DNA from 4 places in the Streptomyces sp. NPDC041122 genome. Region 1 is predicted to be linked to each of the others. Evidence: riboswitches for the same ligand, from Rfam matches in the RefSeq annotation. Region 1 holds a riboswitch; each other region holds the start of a gene.
What was found. Region 1 has a riboswitch for cyclic di-AMP ahead of ACZ6B8_RS04910 (C40 family peptidase). Riboswitches for the same ligand answer to the same signal wherever they lie in the genome.
Positions count from the first base shown of each region.

Region 2: linked by a shared signal. The riboswitch ahead of ACZ6B8_RS07005 (M23 family metallopeptidase) and the one ahead of ACZ6B8_RS04910 (C40 family peptidase) in region 1 are both predicted to bind cyclic di-AMP.
Region 3: linked by a shared signal. The riboswitch ahead of ACZ6B8_RS12385 (M23 family metallopeptidase) and the one ahead of ACZ6B8_RS04910 (C40 family peptidase) in region 1 are both predicted to bind cyclic di-AMP.
Region 4: linked by a shared signal. The riboswitch ahead of ACZ6B8_RS32615 (transglycosylase family protein) and the one ahead of ACZ6B8_RS04910 (C40 family peptidase) in region 1 are both predicted to bind cyclic di-AMP.

Region 1 covers NZ_JBVIYQ010000001.1:1,128,703-1,133,494, reverse strand. Annotated here, with positions in the region: gene ACZ6B8_RS04915 (hypothetical protein) at 268-621, shown strand; gene ACZ6B8_RS04910 (C40 family peptidase) at 745-1,962, opposite strand; cyclic di-AMP (ydaO/yuaA leader) riboswitch at 1,971-2,126, opposite strand; gene ACZ6B8_RS04905 (ATP-dependent DNA helicase) at 2,394-4,792, shown strand, end outside.
Region 2 covers NZ_JBVIYQ010000002.1:151,541-156,332, forward strand. Annotated here, with positions in the region: gene ACZ6B8_RS07000 (M16 family metallopeptidase) at 1-1,255, shown strand, start outside; cyclic di-AMP (ydaO/yuaA leader) riboswitch at 1,456-1,617, shown strand; gene ACZ6B8_RS07005 (M23 family metallopeptidase) at 1,631-2,434, shown strand; gene ACZ6B8_RS07010 (GntR family transcriptional regulator) at 2,647-3,357, shown strand; gene ACZ6B8_RS07015 (HPr family phosphocarrier protein) at 3,516-3,797, opposite strand; gene ACZ6B8_RS07020 (bifunctional acetate--CoA ligase family protein/GNAT family N-acetyltransferase) at 3,953-4,792, shown strand, end outside.
Region 3 covers NZ_JBVIYQ010000003.1:31,505-36,296, reverse strand. Annotated here, with positions in the region: gene ACZ6B8_RS12400 (alginate lyase family protein) at 1-851, shown strand, start outside; tRNA gene ACZ6B8_RS12395 (tRNA-Met) at 927-1,000, shown strand; gene ACZ6B8_RS12390 (PP2C family protein-serine/threonine phosphatase) at 1,174-2,316, shown strand; cyclic di-AMP (ydaO/yuaA leader) riboswitch at 2,538-2,721, shown strand; gene ACZ6B8_RS12385 (M23 family metallopeptidase) at 2,733-3,812, shown strand; gene ACZ6B8_RS12380 (aldo/keto reductase) at 3,945-4,792, shown strand, end outside.
Region 4 covers NZ_JBVIYQ010000010.1:333,490-338,281, forward strand. Annotated here, with positions in the region: gene ACZ6B8_RS32605 (cytochrome P450 family protein) at 1-228, shown strand, start outside; gene ACZ6B8_RS32610 (transglycosylase family protein) at 368-1,429, shown strand; cyclic di-AMP (ydaO/yuaA leader) riboswitch at 1,658-1,827, shown strand; gene ACZ6B8_RS32615 (transglycosylase family protein) at 1,832-2,545, shown strand; gene eno (phosphopyruvate hydratase) at 2,879-4,168, shown strand; gene ACZ6B8_RS32625 (FtsB family cell division protein) at 4,312-4,791, shown strand.

The DNA.
Region 1 (4,792 bases):
CCGACGAGCCGTCCGGTCCGGACGGCGACGGGGAGCCGGTCACCTGGTGGAGGACGCTAAACCTGACCGTCACGGGCTGGTGACGGATTGTGCGGAACCGACGGAAGTGGGCGCCTGGATGACCGACTGTGACCGGGTCGCCCGGCCGGGGGCGCCTGCTTCGCACGCGGCTGTGACCGATGGCTGGATCGCGCCGCAGCCGCGAGGGAGCGGTGGTACGGGGGTGGCCGCCGGGAGCCGTGGGCGGCCGGGTTAGGCTCCGGCCCCATGGACCTACTCATCCATCTCTTCGTCGGCCTGCACATCATCGGCATCGCCTCGCTCCTGGGCGGTTTCCTCACCCAGATGAAGCAGATGGGCCAGGGTGCCGCCCGCTTCAGCCCCGCGATGCTGCACGGCGCGCTCGTCATGCTCGTCACCGGTGTGGTCCTCGTCGGCCTCAACCAGGCGGACGACAACGCGGTCAACAACCTCAAGATCGGCATCAAGCTGGCCGTGCTGATCGTGATCCTCGCGCTGGTCTACGTGAAGCGGGACGAGGAGAAGATCGAGAAGCCGCTGTTCGGCGCGGTCGGCCTGTTGACGGTGGCGAACATCTTCATCGCCGTGCTCTGGACCTGACACGCCGTGCTCCGGACCTGACGCGGTGCGCCGGACCTGAGCGCCGGCCTCCCGGCCGGCACGTACGCGAACGTGTGGCCCGCATCCCCCCGGGATGCGGGCCACACGCGCGTGGGGGTGCGGTTACGCGGGACGCACCACACTGTGGATCGGCATGTAGTAGATCGACTCGACGCGGACGTTCGCGCCCGGCTTCGGGGCGTGGATCATCTTGCCGTTGCCGATGTAGATCCCGACGTGGCTGATGTCGTCGTAGAAGAACACCAGGTCACCGGGTGCGGCGTCGGCGGTCTTGACGGTCGTGCCGACCTTCGCCTGGTCCCATGTGGTGCGGGGCAGGGAGATCCCCGCGGCCTTCCAGGCGTCCTGGGTGAGGCCGGAGCAGTCGTAGGAGTCGGGGCCGGTGGCACCCCACACGTACGGCTTGCCGATCTGTGCCTCCGCGAAGTCGATGACCTTCGCGGCCTTCGTGGCGTAGCCGCCGTCCGTACTCCCGGATCCCGTACCGGACCCTGTACCGGCCCCCGAGCCCGCGCCGGTGCCTGACCCCGATCCGGAACCGGAGCCGGAGTCGCCGTTCTCCCGCTCCTTCTCCCGCTGCGCGGCCTCCTCCGCCTTGCGCTTGCGCTCCGCCTCGGCGGCCTGCTCGCGGGCCAGCTTCTCGGCCTTGCGCTTGGCCTCCTGCTTCTTCTTCCGCTCGATCTCCGCCAGCCGCGCCTTCTCCTGGGCGGTGAGCTTCGAGAGGAGCTCGCGCGCGTCGCCCAGCTTCCGCTGGACGGTCTGCTTGCTCGTCTTGAGGTCGTCCCGCGCGTCGCTGAGCGTCTTGAGGCTCGTCGCGGCCTGGGTGCGCTGCTTGGTCGCCGAGGCCTGTTCCGCCTCGTACGCGTCGACCGCCTTCTTCTGGCGCGTGGTCAGCCGGTCCGCCAGGTGGTTCTGGTCAAAGTAGCCCTGTGGGTCATCGGCGAGCATCATCGTCGCCGTCTCGGAGACGGCACCGGTGCGGTACTGCGCGGCGGCGAACGCGCCGAGCTCCTTGCGGGCGTCGTTCAGCTTGTCGGCGCGCGCGGCCACGTCGTCGAGCAGACGGTCGGCCTTCTTGCGCTGCTTGTCGGTGCGCTCCTTGGCGGCGTTGTACTTCTGGGTGGCCACCCCGGCCTGCTGGTAGAGCTCGTCGACCTTCTTCTGGACCTCTTCGAGGCTGGGCTTCGCCGGTGTGGAGGGCGCTGCCTGCGCGCTCTGCGACAGGAGGGCGACGGAGGTGAGGGCGGCCGTCGTGATGCCGAGGGCGGGGGTCGTGCGGAGTGCGGATGACCGGGTCCGCGGCTTGCGGTGCGACGCCAAGGGAGGCGACTCCTTCCGTAGACCGCCTACCGGGTTAGCTGTCGGGTTCGGGCGGGTGGTCCGGAAGGTTGCCCTACGGTCCCGTACTGCGTACGGGACCGATTCACCCCAAGTTCTCGGTGGGTCCCCGGCTCCGAACATGTCGGACTCGGCGGGGGCCACCCGTTCCCGGCGGGGTTCGCCGGTGGGGGACGAGCGGCCCGCGCAGCACGCTAGCCAATTCGTGTGGCCCGTGTGAAGGTTGATGTTCGTTATGCCCGATACATTTTCGTTACTTTTCGAGGGGCCCGGCGCGAGCGCCGGAATGATGCGCACCGGCAAATGCGGACTGTGATCGTCCGCGGGCGGGGGGTAGCCGGGCGGGCGGCCGGACGTGAGGTGACCGGAACCCGCAGCGGGTTGTCAGTGGGGCCGCCTAGACTCGGGAGGCGATGAGCAGCCTCTTTGATGACAGCTTCCTGGCGGACCTGCAGCCTTCCCGGGCCGCGGACGAAGCGCCCCCGCCGCCGCCCGAGGACAGCACTCCGGAGCCCATTCCGGACGACCTGTTCAACGGGAAGTTCGACGCGCCCATGACTCGGGAGACGCACTACCGCGACGGTGCCCCCCGCCCGGTCATCGACCCGGCGTCGCTCCTGGACGGGCTGAACGAGAACCAGCGCGCGGCCGTCGTGCACGCCGGCTCCCCGCTGCTCATCGTCGCCGGCGCCGGCTCCGGCAAGACCCGCGTGCTGACCCACCGCATCGCGTACCTGCTCGCCGAGCGCGGTGCGCACCCCGGCCAGATCCTCGCGATCACCTTCACGAACAAGGCCGCGGGCGAGATGAAGGAGCGCGTCGAGCAGCTCGTGGGCCCGCGGGCGAACGCCATGTGGGTGTCGACCTTCCACAGCGCCTGCGTCCGCATCCTGCGCCGCGAGTACAAGAAGCTGGGCTTCACCTCCTCCTTCTCGATCTACGACGCCGCGGACTCCAAGCGCCTGATGGCCCTGGTCTGCCGTGACCTGGATCTCGATCCGAAGAAGTTCCCGCCGAAGTCCTTCAGCGCCAAGATCTCCAACCTGAAGAACGAGCTGATCGACGAGGAGGACTTCGCGGGCCAGGCGGCCGACGGCTTCGAGAAGACCCTCGCCCAGGCCTACGCGATGTACCAGTCGCGCCTCCGCGAGGCGAACGCGCTGGACTTCGACGACCTGATCATGACGACGGTCCACCTGCTCCGCGCCTTCCCGGACGTCGCCGAGCACTACCGCCGCCGCTTCCGGCACGTCATGGTCGACGAGTACCAGGACACCAACCACGCGCAGTACGCGCTGGTGCGCGAGCTGGTCGGCCCCTCCGGAGGCGAGGGCGACGACCCCGCCGAGCTGTGTGTGGTGGGCGACGCCGACCAGTCGATCTACGCCTTCCGCGGCGCCACGATCCGCAACATCCTCCAGTTCGAGGAGGACTACACCGACGCGACGACGATCCTCCTGGAGCAGAACTACCGCTCCACGCAGACGATCCTCACCGCCGCGAACGCCGTCATCGAGCGGAACGAAAGCCGCCGCCCGAAGAACCTCTGGACCAACCAGGGCGCGGGCGCGCGCATCACCGGGTACGTCGCGGACACCGAGCACGACGAGGCGCAGTTCGTCGCCGACGAGATCGACCGCCTCACGGACGCGGGCGACGCGAAGGCCGGCGACGTGGCGATCTTCTACCGGACGAACGCCCAGTCCCGTGTCTTCGAAGAGATCTTCATCCGCGTCGGCCTGCCCTACAAGGTCGTCGGCGGCGTCCGCTTCTACGAGCGCAAGGAGGTCCGCGATGTGCTGGCCTACCTGCGTGTTCTCGCCAACCCCGAGGACGCGGTCCCGCTGCGCCGCATCCTCAACGTGCCCAAGCGAGGCATCGGCGACCGCGCGGAGGCGATGATCGACGCGCTCTCGCAGCGCGAGAAGATCTCCTTCCCGCAGGCGCTGCGCCGCGTCGACGAGGCGTACGGCATGGCGGCCCGTTCGGTCAACGCCGTCAAGCGGTTCAACACGCTCATGGAGGAGCTGCGGACGATCGTCGAGTCCGGCGCGGGCCCGGCCGTCGTCCTGGAAGCCGTCCTTGAACGCACCGGCTACCTCGCCGAGTTGCAGGCCTCGACCGACCCGCAGGACGAGACGCGCATCGAGAACCTCCAGGAACTCGCCGCGGTGGCCCTGGAGTTCGAGCAGGACAACAACCAGGCGGGGGAGCAGGACGACGGCCAGGCGGAGGGCGAAGGCCCGACGGCAGGTGAAGGCCCGGCGGAAGGCGGCCAGGCCGAGGGGGACGAGGGGGCCGCCGCTCCGGCCGGGACCCTCTCCGACTTCCTGGAGCGCGTCGCCCTGGTCGCCGACTCCGACCAGATCCCCGACGAGGAGGACGACGGCTCCGGAGTCATCACCCTGATGACGCTGCACACCGCAAAGGGCCTGGAGTTCCCCGTGGTCTTCCTGACCGGCATGGAGGACGGCGTGTTCCCGCACATGCGCTCCCTCGGGCAGGTCAAGGAGCTGGAGGAGGAGCGCCGTCTCGCGTACGTGGGCATCACGCGCGCGCGGGAACGGCTCTATCTGACGCGGTCCTCGATGCGCAGCGCCTGGGGCCAGCCGTCGTACAACCCGCCCTCGCGCTTCCTCGAGGAGATCCCGGACACCCATCTGGACTGGAAGCGGACGGGCTCCGTCGGCGCCCCGGCGTCGTCCGGTTCCGGCGGATCGGGACCGGCCGGGGGCATCGCCTCGTCGCTGTCGTCCGCGCGCTCGCGCGCCGGCGGCGCCCAGGGCTTCGCCACGCGCCGCGCCACGGAGAA
Region 2 (4,792 bases), on a different contig from region 1:
CCAGCAGGTCGTGGCCGTGGAGATCCACCTCGAAGCGCCCCTGGACGCCGAGCCCGAGGGCCTCGACGGCGTCGCCACGATCATGGCGAGGGCCTTCAACGAGGGCACCGACAAGCACTCCGCCGAGGAGTTCGCCGCCGAGCTCGACCGCTGTGGCGCGACCCTCGACGCGCACGCCGACCACCCCGGAGTGCGCGTCTCCCTGGAGGTCCCGGTCTCCCGGCTCCCCAAGGCGCTCGGCCTGCTCGCCGACGCGCTGCGGGCCCCGGCCTTCGCCGACAGCGAGATCGAACGGCTCGTACGCAATCGCCTGGACGAGATCCCGCACGAGGCCGCCAACCCCGCGCGGCGCGCCGCCAAGGAGCTCTCCCGGCAGCTCTTCCCGGCGACCTCGCGCATGTCCCGGCCGCGCCAGGGCACCGAGGAGACGGTCACCGCCATCGACTCGGCGGCGGTGCGGGCCTTCTACGAGAAGCACGTCCGGCCCGCCACGGCCACCCTCGTCGTGGTCGGCGACCTGACCGGCACCGACCTGGACGCCGTCCTCGCGGACACCGTCGGCGCCTGGACCGGCTCCGCGGGCGAGCCGCGCCCGGTGCCGCCGGTGACCGCCGACGACCGCGGCCGCGTCGTCATCGTGGACCGCCCCGGAGCGGTCCAGACGCAGCTGCTGATCGGCCGCATCGGCCCCGACCGGCACGACCGCGTCTGGCCCGCCCAGGTGCTCGGCACGTACTGCCTGGGCGGCACCCTCACCTCCCGTCTGGACCGCGTCCTGCGGGAGGAGAAGGGATACACCTACGGCGTACGGGCGTTCGGCCAGGTGCTGCGTTCGGCGCCGGACGGCACGGGCGCCGCGATGCTCGCCATCAGCGGCTCCGTGGACACCCCGAACACCGGCCCGGCGCTCGACGACCTCTGGAAGGTGCTGCGCACCCTCGCCGCCGACGGGCTCACCGACGCCGAGCGCGACGTCGCCGTGCAGAACCTGGTGGGCGTCGCCCCGCTCAAGTACGAGATGGCGGCCTCCGTGGCGGCCACCCTCGCCGACCAGGTCGAGCAGAACCTGCCGGACGACTTCCAGGCGCAGCTGTACCGGCAGCTGGCTGCCACCGGCACCGTGGAGGCCACCGCGGCCGTCGTGAACGCCTTCCCGGAGGACCGTCTGGTGACGGTCCTCGTCGGGGACGCCGCGCAGATCGAGGAGCCCGTCAGGGCCCTCGGGATCGGCGATGTGACGGTGGTCACCGGCTGAGTGACCGTCAGGCCGGACATGTCAGGACCCCGGTGACCGCTTAGGGCGCCGGGGTCCTCATATGTCCGAATTCATATGGAGGTTGCCCGTCTGCCCTGTGGCGTGCGCTACAAAAGTCGCGTTCTGTTTGTCGATTGAAAGTGCGGCCGTTTAGCGTCGGTCCGGCTGTTCGTCGCGCAGTAAGCCGCACCCGCGGCACCGGACAGTCATCGCCGAGTCCCCGTACGGCGCGAGCCAGGGGAGCCGGGGACCCACACGTCCCTTGGGGTGAATCGGGCACCTTGCCGTGAGGCGAGGGACCCGTAGGAGACCTTCCTGCTCCGAACCCGTCAGCTAACCCGGTAGGCGAGAAGGAAGGAAAGGATCAGCCGCTTCATGGCGTTCACCCGTGCCACCGGGAAGCACCGTCGTCCGAGCCGCCTCACGCGTACCACCGCGAACGTCGCGGGCGTCGCAGCGCTCACCACCACCGGTGTCATCGGAGGCCTCGCCGGTCCGGCGCTCGCCGCCGCCGATGACGCGGCCCTCGAGCACACCGGCTTCACCCAGGCCATCTCCGTCGGCGACACGCTCGCCGAGAGCGTCGACGCGCAGGCCGCCGCCCAGCGCCAGGCCGCCGACGACGCCGCTGCCGCCCGGAAGGCCGAAGAGGCCGCCAAGAAGAAGGCCGCCGAGGAGAAGCGCAAGGCCGAGGCCGAGGCCAAGGCGAAGGCCGAGAAGGAGCGCGAGGCCAAGGAGCGCGCCGCCCGCGCGGCCGAGCGCAAGCGCCTGAACAGCTACGTCTCCCCGATCTCCGGCTCGTACGTCTCCACGGGCTACCAGACCGGCGGCGCCATGTGGTCCTCCGGTAGCCACACCGGCATCGACTTCCACGCCGCGTCCGGCACCTCCGTCCACGCGGTCGGCTCCGGCACCGTCGTCGAGGCCGGCTGGGGCGGCGCCTACGGCAACAACGTGGTCATCAAGATGAACGACGGCACGTACACCCAGTACGGCCACATGTCCTCCCTCGGTGTCTCCGTCGGCCAGACGGTCACCCCGGGCCAGCAGATAGGCATCTCCGGCGCCACCGGAAACGCCAGCGGCCCGCACCTGCACTTCGAGGCCCGTACCGGCCCGGACTACGGCTCGGACATCGACCCCATCGCGTACCTGCGCGGACACGGCGTCAACGTCTGACGGACGCGGATTTCCGCAGCATCGCTTCGAAAGCCCCGGCTCCTGGTGAGCCGGGGCTTTCGCGTGCGGCTGTGTCGGCCCCCGTCCCGTATTGGCCAAAAGATATCCATGAATTCCCGGACGCCATCGGAAATTGCGGAGCTCTGCAATAGAGTCACCGGACGAGCGTCGGCCGACCGCGCGGCGCGGGGAATTCAATGGAGGTCCGGTCAGTGGGTGGAGGTCCGGTCACGCGCATTCCGGCGCACTCGGTCAGCACGGCCATCCGGGACGACATCGTCGCCGGAGTCCACGTGAGGGGCGGCCGGCTCACCGAGGAACTCCTCGCGCGCCGCTACGGCGTCTCGCGCGTCCCCGTGCGCGAGGCGCTGCGCACCCTGGAGGCCGAGGGTTTCGTCGTCACGCGCAGGCACGCGGGCGCGTGCGTCGCGGAACCGACGGAGCAGGAGGCGGCGGACCTCCTGGAGATGCGGACGCTGCTCGAACCGCTCGCCGCGGCGCGCGCCGCACAGCGCCGCGACGACGCGCACCTGAAGGTCCTGCGCGGACTCGTCCGGCTGGGCCAGGAGCGCGCCAGGAGCGGCCTGGGGGAGGATCTGCGGTCCCTGGGCGGCTGGTTCCACGAGACGCTCGCCCAGGCGTCCGCCAGCCCCGGCCTCGGCGCGCTGCTCACCCAGCTGCGCCACAAGGTCGCCTGGATGTACGTGGTGGAGTCCCCGGCGGCGCCGGCCGAGGCGTGGTCCGAGCACGCCGCGATCCTCGACGCGGTGGCCCGCAAGGACGCGGGGCGGGCCAGGGCGCTCGCCGCCGCGCACGCCGAGCGGACGGCGGCCGCCCAACGGCTGCGTCCCGCACGGCGGGCGGAGCGCGACGGTGTGAGGGATCCGCAACATGCCGTCAACACGGTGAGCCTCCGGAATTAACGGAGGAGCCGTATAAACAGAGGGACCTTATGGAAAGAGGGGGCCGCGCGAAAATGCGGGAATTCTGGGCCCTGTTTTTCGGTGTGCGCCGTGAAAACGTTGAAGGGGTCACCCGGAAAATTCCGGGTGACCCCTTCAACGATTTTCAGGAACGCGTCCTAGACCGTCTCCGGAAGCTCCTCGAGCCCCTCCGAGACGAGCTTCGCCAGCCGGTCGAGGGCGGCGTCGGCACCCTCGGCGTCGGAGGCGAGCACGATCTCCTCGCCGCCCTGGGCGCCCAGGCCGAGCACCGCGAGCATCGAGGCGGCGTTGACCGGGTTGCCGTCGGCCTTGGCGATCGTCACGGGGACGCCGGCGGCCGTGGCCGCGCGGACGAAGATGGAGGCGGGTCGGGCGTGAAGGCCCTCGGCCCAGCCGACGTTGACGTGGCGCTCAGCCATGTGTTGCTGCCCTTCCAGGTGTCTCACACTTGTCTAGACCAGTGTCTCATGCCGTCACGGGTGCTCCGTCGGACATACGTCCTGGTCCCGATGGCCGTTCGACCCGTCCTAGCCTGCCCCGGCCCCGGCGGCCGCGCGACCCGTACCCTGGCCCCATGCAGACCGCGTCGGATCAGCAGGATCGGCACGACTACCCCGCCCACTGGGAAGCCGATGTGGTGCTGCGCGACGGAGGGACCGCCCGGATCAGGCCCATCACGGCCGAGGACGCGGACCGGCTGGTCAGCTTCTACGAACAGGTGTCGGACGAGTCGAAGTACTACCGCTTCTTCGCGCCCTATCCGCGGCTGTCCGCCAAGGACGTCCATCGTTTCACCCACCACGACCAGGTCGACCGGGTGGGGCTCGCGGTCACGGTGGGCGGCGAGTTCATCGCGACCGTGCGCTACGACCGCATCGACGAGCGCGGCATGGCCGCCAGCGCGCCCGCCGACGAGGCCGAGGTCGCCTTCCTCGTGCAGGACGCCCACCAGGGCCGCGGTGTGGCCTCCGCGCTCCTGGAGCACATCGCCGCCGTCGCCAGGGAGCGCGGCATCCGCCGCTTCGCCGCCGAGGTGCTGCCCGCCAACACCAAGATGATCAAGGTGTTCACGGACGCCGGCTACCAGCAGAAGCGCAGCTTCGAGGACGGCGTCGTCCGTCTCGAGTTCGACCTGGAGCCCACCGACCGCTCACTCGCGGTGCAGCGCGCCCGTGAACAGCGTGCCGAGGGCCGCTCCGTGCAGCGCCTCCTGACGCCCGGCTCGGTGGCGGTGATCGGCGTGGGGCGGGCCGCGGGCGGCGTGGGCCGCAGCGTCCTGCGCAACCTCAGGGACTCCGGCTTCACCGGGCGGCTTTCCGCGGTGAACAGCGCGTTCGACGAAGAGACCGACGGCCCGGACATCGAAGGGGTGCCGGCGTTCCGCTCCGTCGCGGACATCGAGGAGCCCGTAGAC
Region 3 (4,792 bases), on a different contig from region 1:
CGCTGCTCTGGAACATCACCGGCGACCGCGCGCACGCCAAGAAGGCGGTGCAGATCATGGACGCGTGGTCGAAGGTGATCACCGGGCACACGGAGGCCAACGCCGGGCTGCAGACCGCGTGGGCCGCCACCTCCTGGGCCCGCGCCGCCGAGGCCGTGCGCTACACCTACGACGGCTGGAACGACGGCTCGCTGCTGCGCTTCGAGCGGATGCTGCGCAACGCCTACCTGCCCCAGGTCAGGGACGGTTCCGCCGACTTCAACGGCAACTGGGACCTGGTGATGGCCGACGCCACCATGGCGATGGCCGTCTTCCTCGACGACCACGCCGCGTTCGAGAAGGCCGTGCACCACTTCCGCACCCGCGTGCCCGCGTACTTCTATCTGGAGTCCGACGGGAAGCTGCCCGTCTCCCCGGCGGGCAGCGGCATCGACACCGCCCCCGAGCTGCGGAAGTACTGGTTCGGGCAGGGCACCTTCGTCGACGGCATCGCGCAGGAGACCTGCCGCAACCTCAAGCACGCCAGTTACTCGCTGGCCGCCACCGCGCACATGGCGGAGACCGCCCGCCACCAGGGCGTCGACCTGTACGGGGAGGTCAAGGAGCGGATGCGGGCCGCCTTCGAGTTCCACTCCCGGTACCAGCTGGGCGAGAAGGCACCGGGCTGGCTCTGCGGCGGCCGGGTGCAGCGCGACATGGGGCCCGACACGGAGGTCGGCCTCAACCACCTGCGGGGGCGGCTGCACCTGGACATGCCGCTGACCGAGCGGTTCACCGAGCAGCGGCGCCCCGAGGGCACGGACGGGCTCTTCGTGGCGTGGGAGACGCTCACGCACGCGGACAACCCGTGAACGGCGGTGTGCGGGGCGGTGGCGGGGAAGTGGTTCGACGCACCCCTCCGCATGGCGTAGTGTTGTGTTCACCGACGCGGGGTGGAGCAGCTCGGTAGCTCGCTGGGCTCATAACCCAGAGGTCGCAGGTTCAAATCCTGTCCCCGCTACTGAAGGCCCAGGGCCGGAAGCATCAGCTTCCGGCCCTGGGTTTTTTTCCGGTCCCCCACGGGTTTCGCCGCCCCCGTAACCCGGTCGGCCCGCACCGGCTCGCCTCCGCTCCCCACCGGGGGAACCCTGGGTGGAGCGCGGTGATGGGCGCGGAGTCGGCGGGAGACAAGCGGTGGGGCAGCGAGGCGGAACCGGCGACAGGGGTGCCACCGCGCACGAGCGGACGTTCGTCCGCGCGCTCCCCCTCCTGCTGCTCCTCGTCGGGGTCGTGTACGACGTCTCGACCCCGCCCGAGTTCACCGCGGCGCCCCTCTTCACGGCCGCCCCGCTGATCGCCGCCCCCTTCTACTCGCTCCTGAGCACCGTCCTGACCGGCGCCGCCGCCACCGCCGCCGTCCTCGTCCTGCACTTCGGGAACGTGGGCAGCAGCCATGTCGAGGCCGTCACCGAGGTGCTCACCGTGGTCACCGTCGCGGCCCTCGCGATCGTCATCAACCGCGTCGTGCGCCGCGGCAACGACCGGCTCGCCAACGCCCGTTCCATCGCCGAGACGACCCAGCGCGCCGTGCTGCCCGAGCCGGACCCGCGGATCGGCGGGCTCGACATCGCGGCACGGTACGAGGCGGCGCAGGCCGACGCCTTCATCGGGGGCGACCTGTACGCGGTGCAGGACACCCCGTACGGGGTCCGGCTCATCGTCGGCGACGTACGCGGCAAGGGCATGGGCGCCGTCGCCGCGGTCGCCGTCGTCATCGGGGCCTTCCGGGAGGCCGCCGAGCAGGAGACCACGCTGGAGGCCGTGGCGCAGCGCCTGGAGCGGGCCCTCGCCCGGGAGGGCACCCGGCGCGACGGCCTGGACGCCTTCGAGGGGTTCACCACCGCCGTCCTCGCCGAGATCCGGCATGCCGACGGCCGGGTGCGGCTGATCAACCGGGGTCACCCGTCCCCGCTGCTGCTGCGCGGCGACGGGCGGCTGTGCGTCATGTCGGCGAGCGAGCCCGCGCTGCCGCTCGGCATGGGTGAGCTGGGGATCTGGCCGGACCGGGCCGACGAGACCGACTTCCCGCCCGGCGCGACGCTGCTGTTCTACACGGACGGGCTGTCGGAGGCGCGGGACGCGGCGGGGGAGTTCTACGATCCGGCGACCCGGCTCGGCGGGCGGATCTTCCCGGGGCGCGGGGGCCCGCGGGCGCTGCTCGCCGCGCTCGCGGAGGAGGTGCGACGGCACACCGGGGGCGGGATGACGGACGACATGGCGCTCCTCGCGGTGCGCCGGCCGGTCGCCGGGGATCCGGATGTCACCACTGGTGACTGAAGTGCGCCGCTCCGCATGACATCTGACGTACTGTCAAGGGAATGTGAAATTCCGGTGCGGACCGAGGTGGGGTCGACTCGCCCCGTTCCGCCCCCGTGCGTCCCGGTACGTACAGCCGGTCGGCGTTAACGATCAACCGGAACAGCTTGGAATACCGACCCGCTGTCTATTAACGTTCGATAACGCAGCGCGGTCGTCCCAGCCGTCACTAGAGGCGGCTCCGCGCGCACGCGCCTAATCCCGCAAGGGAGCCGGGGAACCACTAACTTGGGGTGAATCGGACCTCTGCCGCCCATGCACGCATGCCTCGATCCCGTCATGCGCGCACGCGCCGGCAGATGCCCGTAGGAGACCTTCCTGCTCCGAACCCGTCAGCTAACCCGGTAGGCGAGAAGGAAGGAAAGGAGTGCGCCCCCGTGGCGTCCAACCGGCCTGCCCCCCAAGCCGTGTACCTACCGAATGACGACGACTTCGGCGTGTACGACGAGGACCAGTTCGAGGAGTGGAACCCCACCGAGGATTCCGTCCGGCCCGTCCGCGGCAGGCACCGTGTGCACAAGAAGGGCGGCGGCGGGCTCGCCCGCAGCTCCACCGTCCTCGGCGTGGGCGTCATCGCCGCCGTCGGCGCGGGCGGCATCGCCACCGCGCAGGACGGCAAGCCGCCGGTCTCCATATCGATGCCCGACCTGCCGGGCGTGGCCGCCGTCGCCGACTCGCTCCCCGAGGCCAAGTCCCTGCCGGGCGTGGGCTCGTTGCTGGCCGACGACTCCTCCGACACCACGACGGCCGCCGCCGCGTCCGCCCCGCTCACCGCCGCCGGCGTCAGTCCCGTCGACGCCGAGCAGGGCACCACCGACGCGGGCGAGGCGCTGCGCGCCCGCATCATGCGGCAGGCCGAGAACCAGCAGCACCAGGCGGACGCCGCCGTACGGACCGCGGCCGAGGACGCCGCCGTCAAGAAGGCCGCCGAAGAGGCCGCCGCGCAGCAGAAGGCCGCCGAGAAGAAGGCGGACGCCGAGGCCGCCGCCAAGAAGAAGAAGGCGGAGGAGGCCCGCAAGGCCAAGGCCGAGGCCGCGCGCCTGGCCAAGCTCGCCAAGAGCTACGCCATCCCGACCTCCTCGTACACCCTCACCTCGCACTTCGGCGACGCCGGCGCCATGTGGTCCTCCGGCCACCACACCGGCCTCGACTTCGCCGCGCCCACGGGCACCCCGCTCAAGGCCGTGCACACCGGCACCGTCAAGGAGGCCGGCTGGGCGGGCGCGTACGGGTACCGCACCGTGCTCGAACTCGAGGACGGTACGGAGATCTGGTACTGCCACCAGTCCTCGCTCAATGTCAGCGCGGGCCAGAAGGTCACCACCGGCGAGGTCATCGGCCGCGTCGGCGCGACCGGCAACGTCACCGGGCCGCACCTCCACCTGGAGGTCCACACGCCCGAAGGCACCGGGATCGACCCGCTCGGCTGGCTGCAGGGCAAGGGCCTGAACCCCTGAGGTCCGCGCCCGCGCGGTGCTGAGTTCCCTCCGCACTCCGGCGGTCCTGGCGGCATCCCCCCCGACGCCAGGGCCGCCGGTCCGGTGGTGCGTGCACGGAATTCCGCATCCGGTGGCCTTGTTGAGGAACACATGACTCATCTGCGTACGCTCGGCTCCTCCGACCTCGAGGTCTTCCCGCTCTCCCTGGGCGGCAACGTCTTCGGCTGGACCGCCGACCGGGCCGCCTCCTTCGCCGTCCTCGACGCCTACACCGCCGCGGGCGGCAACTTCATCGACACCGCCGACGTCTACTCGGCCTGGGTGGAGGGCAACAAGGGCGGTGAGTCCGAGACCCTCGTCGGCGAATGGCTGGCCGGACGCGGCAACCGCTCCGACGTCGTCATCGCCACCAAGGTCGGCGCCCACCCCGAGTTCAAGGGCCTCTCCCCGGCCACCGTCAAGGCCGGCATCGACGCCTCCCTGCGCCGCCTCGGCACCGACTACATCGACCTCTACTACACGCACTACGACGACCCGTCGGTCCCCGTGGAGGAGATCATCGGGACGCTCGACGGACTGGTGCGGGACGGCAAGGTGCGCGCCATCGCCGCCTCCAACATCACCCCCGAGCGGCTCCAGGAATCCCTCGACCTCTCCGACCGCGAGGGCCTCGCGCGCTACGTCGCGCTCCAGCCGCACTACAACCTCGTCTCCCGCGACACCTACGAGGGCCCGCTCCAGGAGGTCGCCTCGCGCTCCGGCCTCGCGGCCGTCCCCTACTACGCGCTCGCGTCCGGCTTCCTCACCGGCAAGTACCGTCCGGGCACGAAGGTGGAGAGCGCCCGCAGCGGCGGGGTCGCGCAGTACGTGGGCAGCGAGCGGGGCGAGCGCGTCCTGACCGCGCTCGACGAGATCGCCGAGGCGCACGGCGCGCAGGTCGCGACCGTGGCGCTCGCCTGGCTGGCCGCGCAGCCCACGGTGGCGGCGCCGATCGCCTC
Region 4 (4,792 bases), on a different contig from region 1:
CGTGACAATCAGCACCTCGGATACGGCCACGGCATCCACTACTGCCTCGGCGCACCCCTGGCCCGCCTGGAGGGCCGGACCGCCCTCGCGACACTGCTCCGGCGCCTTCCCGACCTGCAACTCGCGGCGGATCCCGCCGATTTGCGGTGGCGTGGCGGACTGATCATGCGGGGACTGCGCACGCTGCCGGTGGAGTTCACGGACGCACAGCCCCGGGGCCGGGACTGACGGGTCGTCAGGACTGTGATGTTCACGTGATCTCCGCTGCATCGACTTGTGACAAGCGTTCGACTGCGGCTACGTTCACGACGACTTGAGCGCCCCCGGGCGCCCCAGTTGTCGCTGCAGTCTCCTGAAAGGCACCCGCATGCTCTCCGGCCATGGTCGTCACCGACGCCCCCGCCAGGCCCCGGCACTCGTCGTCGCGGCAGGCGTCACCGGATCAGCCATCGCCATCCCGCTGCTCGCCGCCACCAGCGCGAGCGCGGCCGACACCGCCACGTGGGACAAGCTCGCCCAGTGCGAGAGCGGCGGCGCGTGGAGCGCGAATCCGGGCAACGGTTACTACGGAGGGCTCCAGCTCTCCCAGGAGAGATGGGAGGCCTACGGCGGCCTCGAGTTCGCGCCCAGCCCCGACCAGGCCTCCAAGTCCCAGCAGATCGCCGTCGCCGAGAAGGTCCTCGACGCCAAGGGCACCGACGCCTGGCCGAGCTGCGCCCCGATCGCCGGACTCACCGACGGCGGCGCCGCGGCCGACGTCGACCCCGGAGCCCCTCTTCCGCAGGCCCCGGACGACTCGTCCGGCTCCACCGGCTCGACCGGGAGCGGCAAGGCCGACGGCGCGAAGGACTCCGGGGACGCCAAGGGTGCGGACGACGCCGCCAAGGACTCCGCGGACAAGAACAAGGGCACGGACGAGGACGAGGGCGAGAAGGCCGACCCGTCCACGGACGCCGGCGAACCGTCAGCCGACTCCGACACGCCCGGCTCCGCCGACGGCGCACGAGACAAGAATCACGACGAGTCCGGCGAAAAGGACGGCAAGGGCGGCGCGGCGGACGCGGATGACGCGGACGCCGACGGCAAGTCCGGCCCGCAGGACCCCTCTTCGCCCGGCTCCGCGGGGTCGACCGCGCCCGCCGAGGGCTCGGACGGCGCCTCGGCGGGCCGCCACCGCGGCGACGCCGACGCGAGCGAGCGGGCCGGCGGCGACCGTCCCGGCCGGCACGCCTCGCGCGGCGCCGACCGCGACGGTGCCGTCGCCGACGGGTCGTACACGGTGCGCTCCGGGGACAACCTCTCGCGCATCGCCGACGACCTCGACGTGGCGGGCGGCTGGCACGAGCTCTACGCCGGGAACAAGAAGACCGTCGGCGGCGACCCGGACCTCATCCTGCCCGGTCAGAGCCTCGATCTGGGCGAAAAGTAACGGTAGTTGACGAAGAGTCGGGCGGGGTCTTCGCGTCGTATGTCTGCTTTGGCGCAAGTGAGACATGGGTCTCAGAAGCCCTGATCGTCTTTGAAATTGTGTGGAAGACGTGATTACCGTCGTCACCGCTCGCCACTGGTGAGCCCCGCCGGTCGGTACGCCGAATCCTGCCAACGGCCGGACGGGAACAGTCGTCGCTCAAGAGCGCCGTCGGCAGGAGCGGGGGACCCAAGGTTTGTGCCGGGTCCGTCCGTTGAGGGGTGGGGCAGCCGAGAGGCTGAGCGCCGCGAGACGGACGGGAACGGCTAGGGGTGAAGTCGCGCTCAAGGAGTGCGACCGGGCAACCACATCGGCCCGAACCCGACAGCTCACCTCGCAGGCGTCGGTGTAGGGGATCAACTCATGCTGCTTTCCAGCAAGGGCAAGCACCGTCGTCCGTCCAAGGCCACGCGTGTCGCCACGCTCGTCGGTGTGACCGGTGCCGCCGTCGCCGCTCCGCTGATGGCGGCCGGCTCGGCCTCCGCCGCCACCACCTCCGAGTGGGACGCCGTCGCCCAGTGCGAGTCGGGCGGCAACTGGTCCATCAACACCGGCAACGGCTTCCAGGGCGGTCTGCAGTTCTCGCCGTCCACCTGGGCCGCGTACGGCGGCACCAAGTACGCGCCGTCCGCCGACAAGGCCTCCAAGGCCCAGCAGATCGAGATCGGCGAGAAGGTCCTCGCCGGCCAGGGCAAGGGTGCCTGGCCGTCCTGCGGTGTCGGCCTCTCGGGCGCCTCCCCCAGCAGCGGTGGCGGCCAGCAGGAGCAGGCCCCGCAGCAGCAGGAGAAGCCGCAGCCGCAGCAGACGCAGCAGCAGGCCGCTCCGGAGCAGCAGCAGGCCGCGCCGAAGCCGCAGCCCACGCCGCAGACCGAGTCCAAGAAGACCGTCGAGACCCCGACCGGCAAGACGGTCAAGAAGGGCGACGGCGAGTACAAGGTCGCGACCGGCGACACCCTCTCCAAGATCGCCCAGTCGCACCACGTCAAGGGCGGCTGGCAGAAGGTCTACAAGCTCAACGGCGACATCATCGACGACGCCGACTTCATCTACCCGGGCCAGCAGCTGCACCTCAGCTGACCCTCCGGTCCCACCCGGCCGTGCCTCGGCGGAGGTGCGGCCACCCCGTCCCCACGGGCTCCCCGCCCCGGTGCGCGTATCCCCCGTACGCACCGGGGCGGGGCCATGTCCGCCCCCGGATCCACGTCCCGTACCACCGCCGCACGCCCCCGCCGTGTTCGCTACCAGCGAGTAGAAACGCGGTCTTCCGTCCTGTTTCCCGGGGATTTCGGCTCTTGTCCGTCCCACGGGACGGGCGGTCGGCTGGCTGAAGCCCCGGAGCCGGTTAGGCTCAGGAGACGCAGGGGCCGAAGCGGCCCGCGTAAACGCGTCACATCCCAGAAGGAGATGCTCGTGCCGTCCATCGACGTCGTCGTAGCCCGGGAAATCCTGGACTCCCGAGGCAACCCCACGGTCGAGGTCGAGGTCGGCCTCGACGACGGCAGCACCGGTCGTGCCGCCGTTCCGTCCGGTGCCTCCACCGGTGCCTTCGAGGCCATCGAACTCCGTGACGGTGACCCCAACCGTTACCAGGGCAAGGGTGTCGAGAAGGCCGTCCTCGCCGTCATCGAGCAGATCGGCCCGGAGCTCGTCGGCTACGACGCCACCGAGCAGCGCCTGATCGACCAGGCCATGTTCGACCTGGACGCCACCGACAACAAGGGCTCGCTCGGCGCCAACGCCATCCTCGGCGTCTCGCTCGCCGTCGCGCACGCCGCCTCCGAGGCCAGCGACCTGCCGCTGTTCCGCTACCTCGGCGGCCCGAACGCGCACCTGCTGCCCGTCCCGATGATGAACATCCTGAACGGCGGGTCGCACGCCGACTCCAACGTCGACATCCAGGAGTTCATGATCGCGCCGATCGGCGCCGAGTCGTTCTCCGAGGCGCTGCGCTGGGGCACCGAGGTCTACCACACCCTCAAGAAGGTCCTGAAGGACAAGGGCCTCTCCACGGGCCTGGGCGACGAGGGCGGCTTCGCCCCGAACCTGGACTCCAACCGCGCCGCGCTCGACCTCATCCTGGAGGCCATCAAGCAGGCCGGTTACGTCCCGGGCGAGCAGGTCGCGCTGGCGCTCGACGTCGCCGCGTCCGAGTTCTACAAGGACGGCTCCTACGAGTTCGAGGGCAAGTCCCGCTCGGCCGCCGAGATGACCGAGTACTACGCGGAGCTCGTCGCCTCGTACCCGCTGGTCTCCATCGAGGACCCGCTGTTCGAGGACGACTGGGCCGGTTGGAACACCATCACCGAGAAGCTCGGCGACAAGGTGCAGCTCGTCGGCGACGACCTGTTCGTCACCAACCCCGAGCGCCTGGCCCGCGGCATCGAGGAGAACTCGGCCAACGCCCTGCTCGTCAAGGTCAACCAGATCGGCTCGCTGACCGAGACCCTGGACGCCGTCGAGATGGCCCAGCGCAACGGCTTCAAGTGCATGATGTCCCACCGCTCCGGCGAGACCGAGGACGTCACCATCGCCGACCTGGCCGTCGCCACCAACTGCGGCCAGATCAAGACCGGCGCCCCGGCCCGCTCCGAGCGCGTCGCCAAGTACAACCAGCTGCTCCGCATCGAGGAGATCCTCGACGACGCGGCCGTCTACGCCGGCCGCAGCGCCTTCCCGCGGTTCCGCTTTGCGGACCAGTAGGCACAGTCGCTTCGCGGACCAGTAGGCGCGGGGGAGTCACAGCGGCTCCCTCAGCCATGTAGTTACGTACGTCCCCGCACCCGGTCCCGTACCGTGTGCGGGGACGTACGCACGTATACGCGCAGCTCTGGGGAGGCGGAACCATGGCCAAGGCCGGGACCAAGGACCGGTTCTCCACCGCGACCCGCCTGCGGCTGCTCGGCGAGCAGACCGCCGAGCGCGTCTACCGCTCCCAGACCAAGCGTCAGGCCCGCCGCTCCCGGCTCACCGGCCGCGCCGCCCTTCTCGCCCTCGTGCTCTGCTCGTTGGTCGTCGCGCTCGCCTATCCGATGCGCCAGTACGTCTCCCAGCGCGCCGAGATCGACGACCTGCGCCGGCAGCAGGCCGAGCACCACGCGGACGTCGAGAAGCTGCGCGACGAGAAGGCCCGCTGGCAGGACGACGCGTACGCGGAGCAGCGCATCCGCGACCGGCTGCACTACGTGATGCCCGGCGAGACCGGCTTCACGGTGATCGACCCCGCGGCGGCGCACAGCCGGCGCCCGGACCAGGGCGCGGCCGCCCGCCCCTGGTACTCCAACGTCTGGGACGGCGTCGACAAGGCCGACCGCCCCGACAACTGAC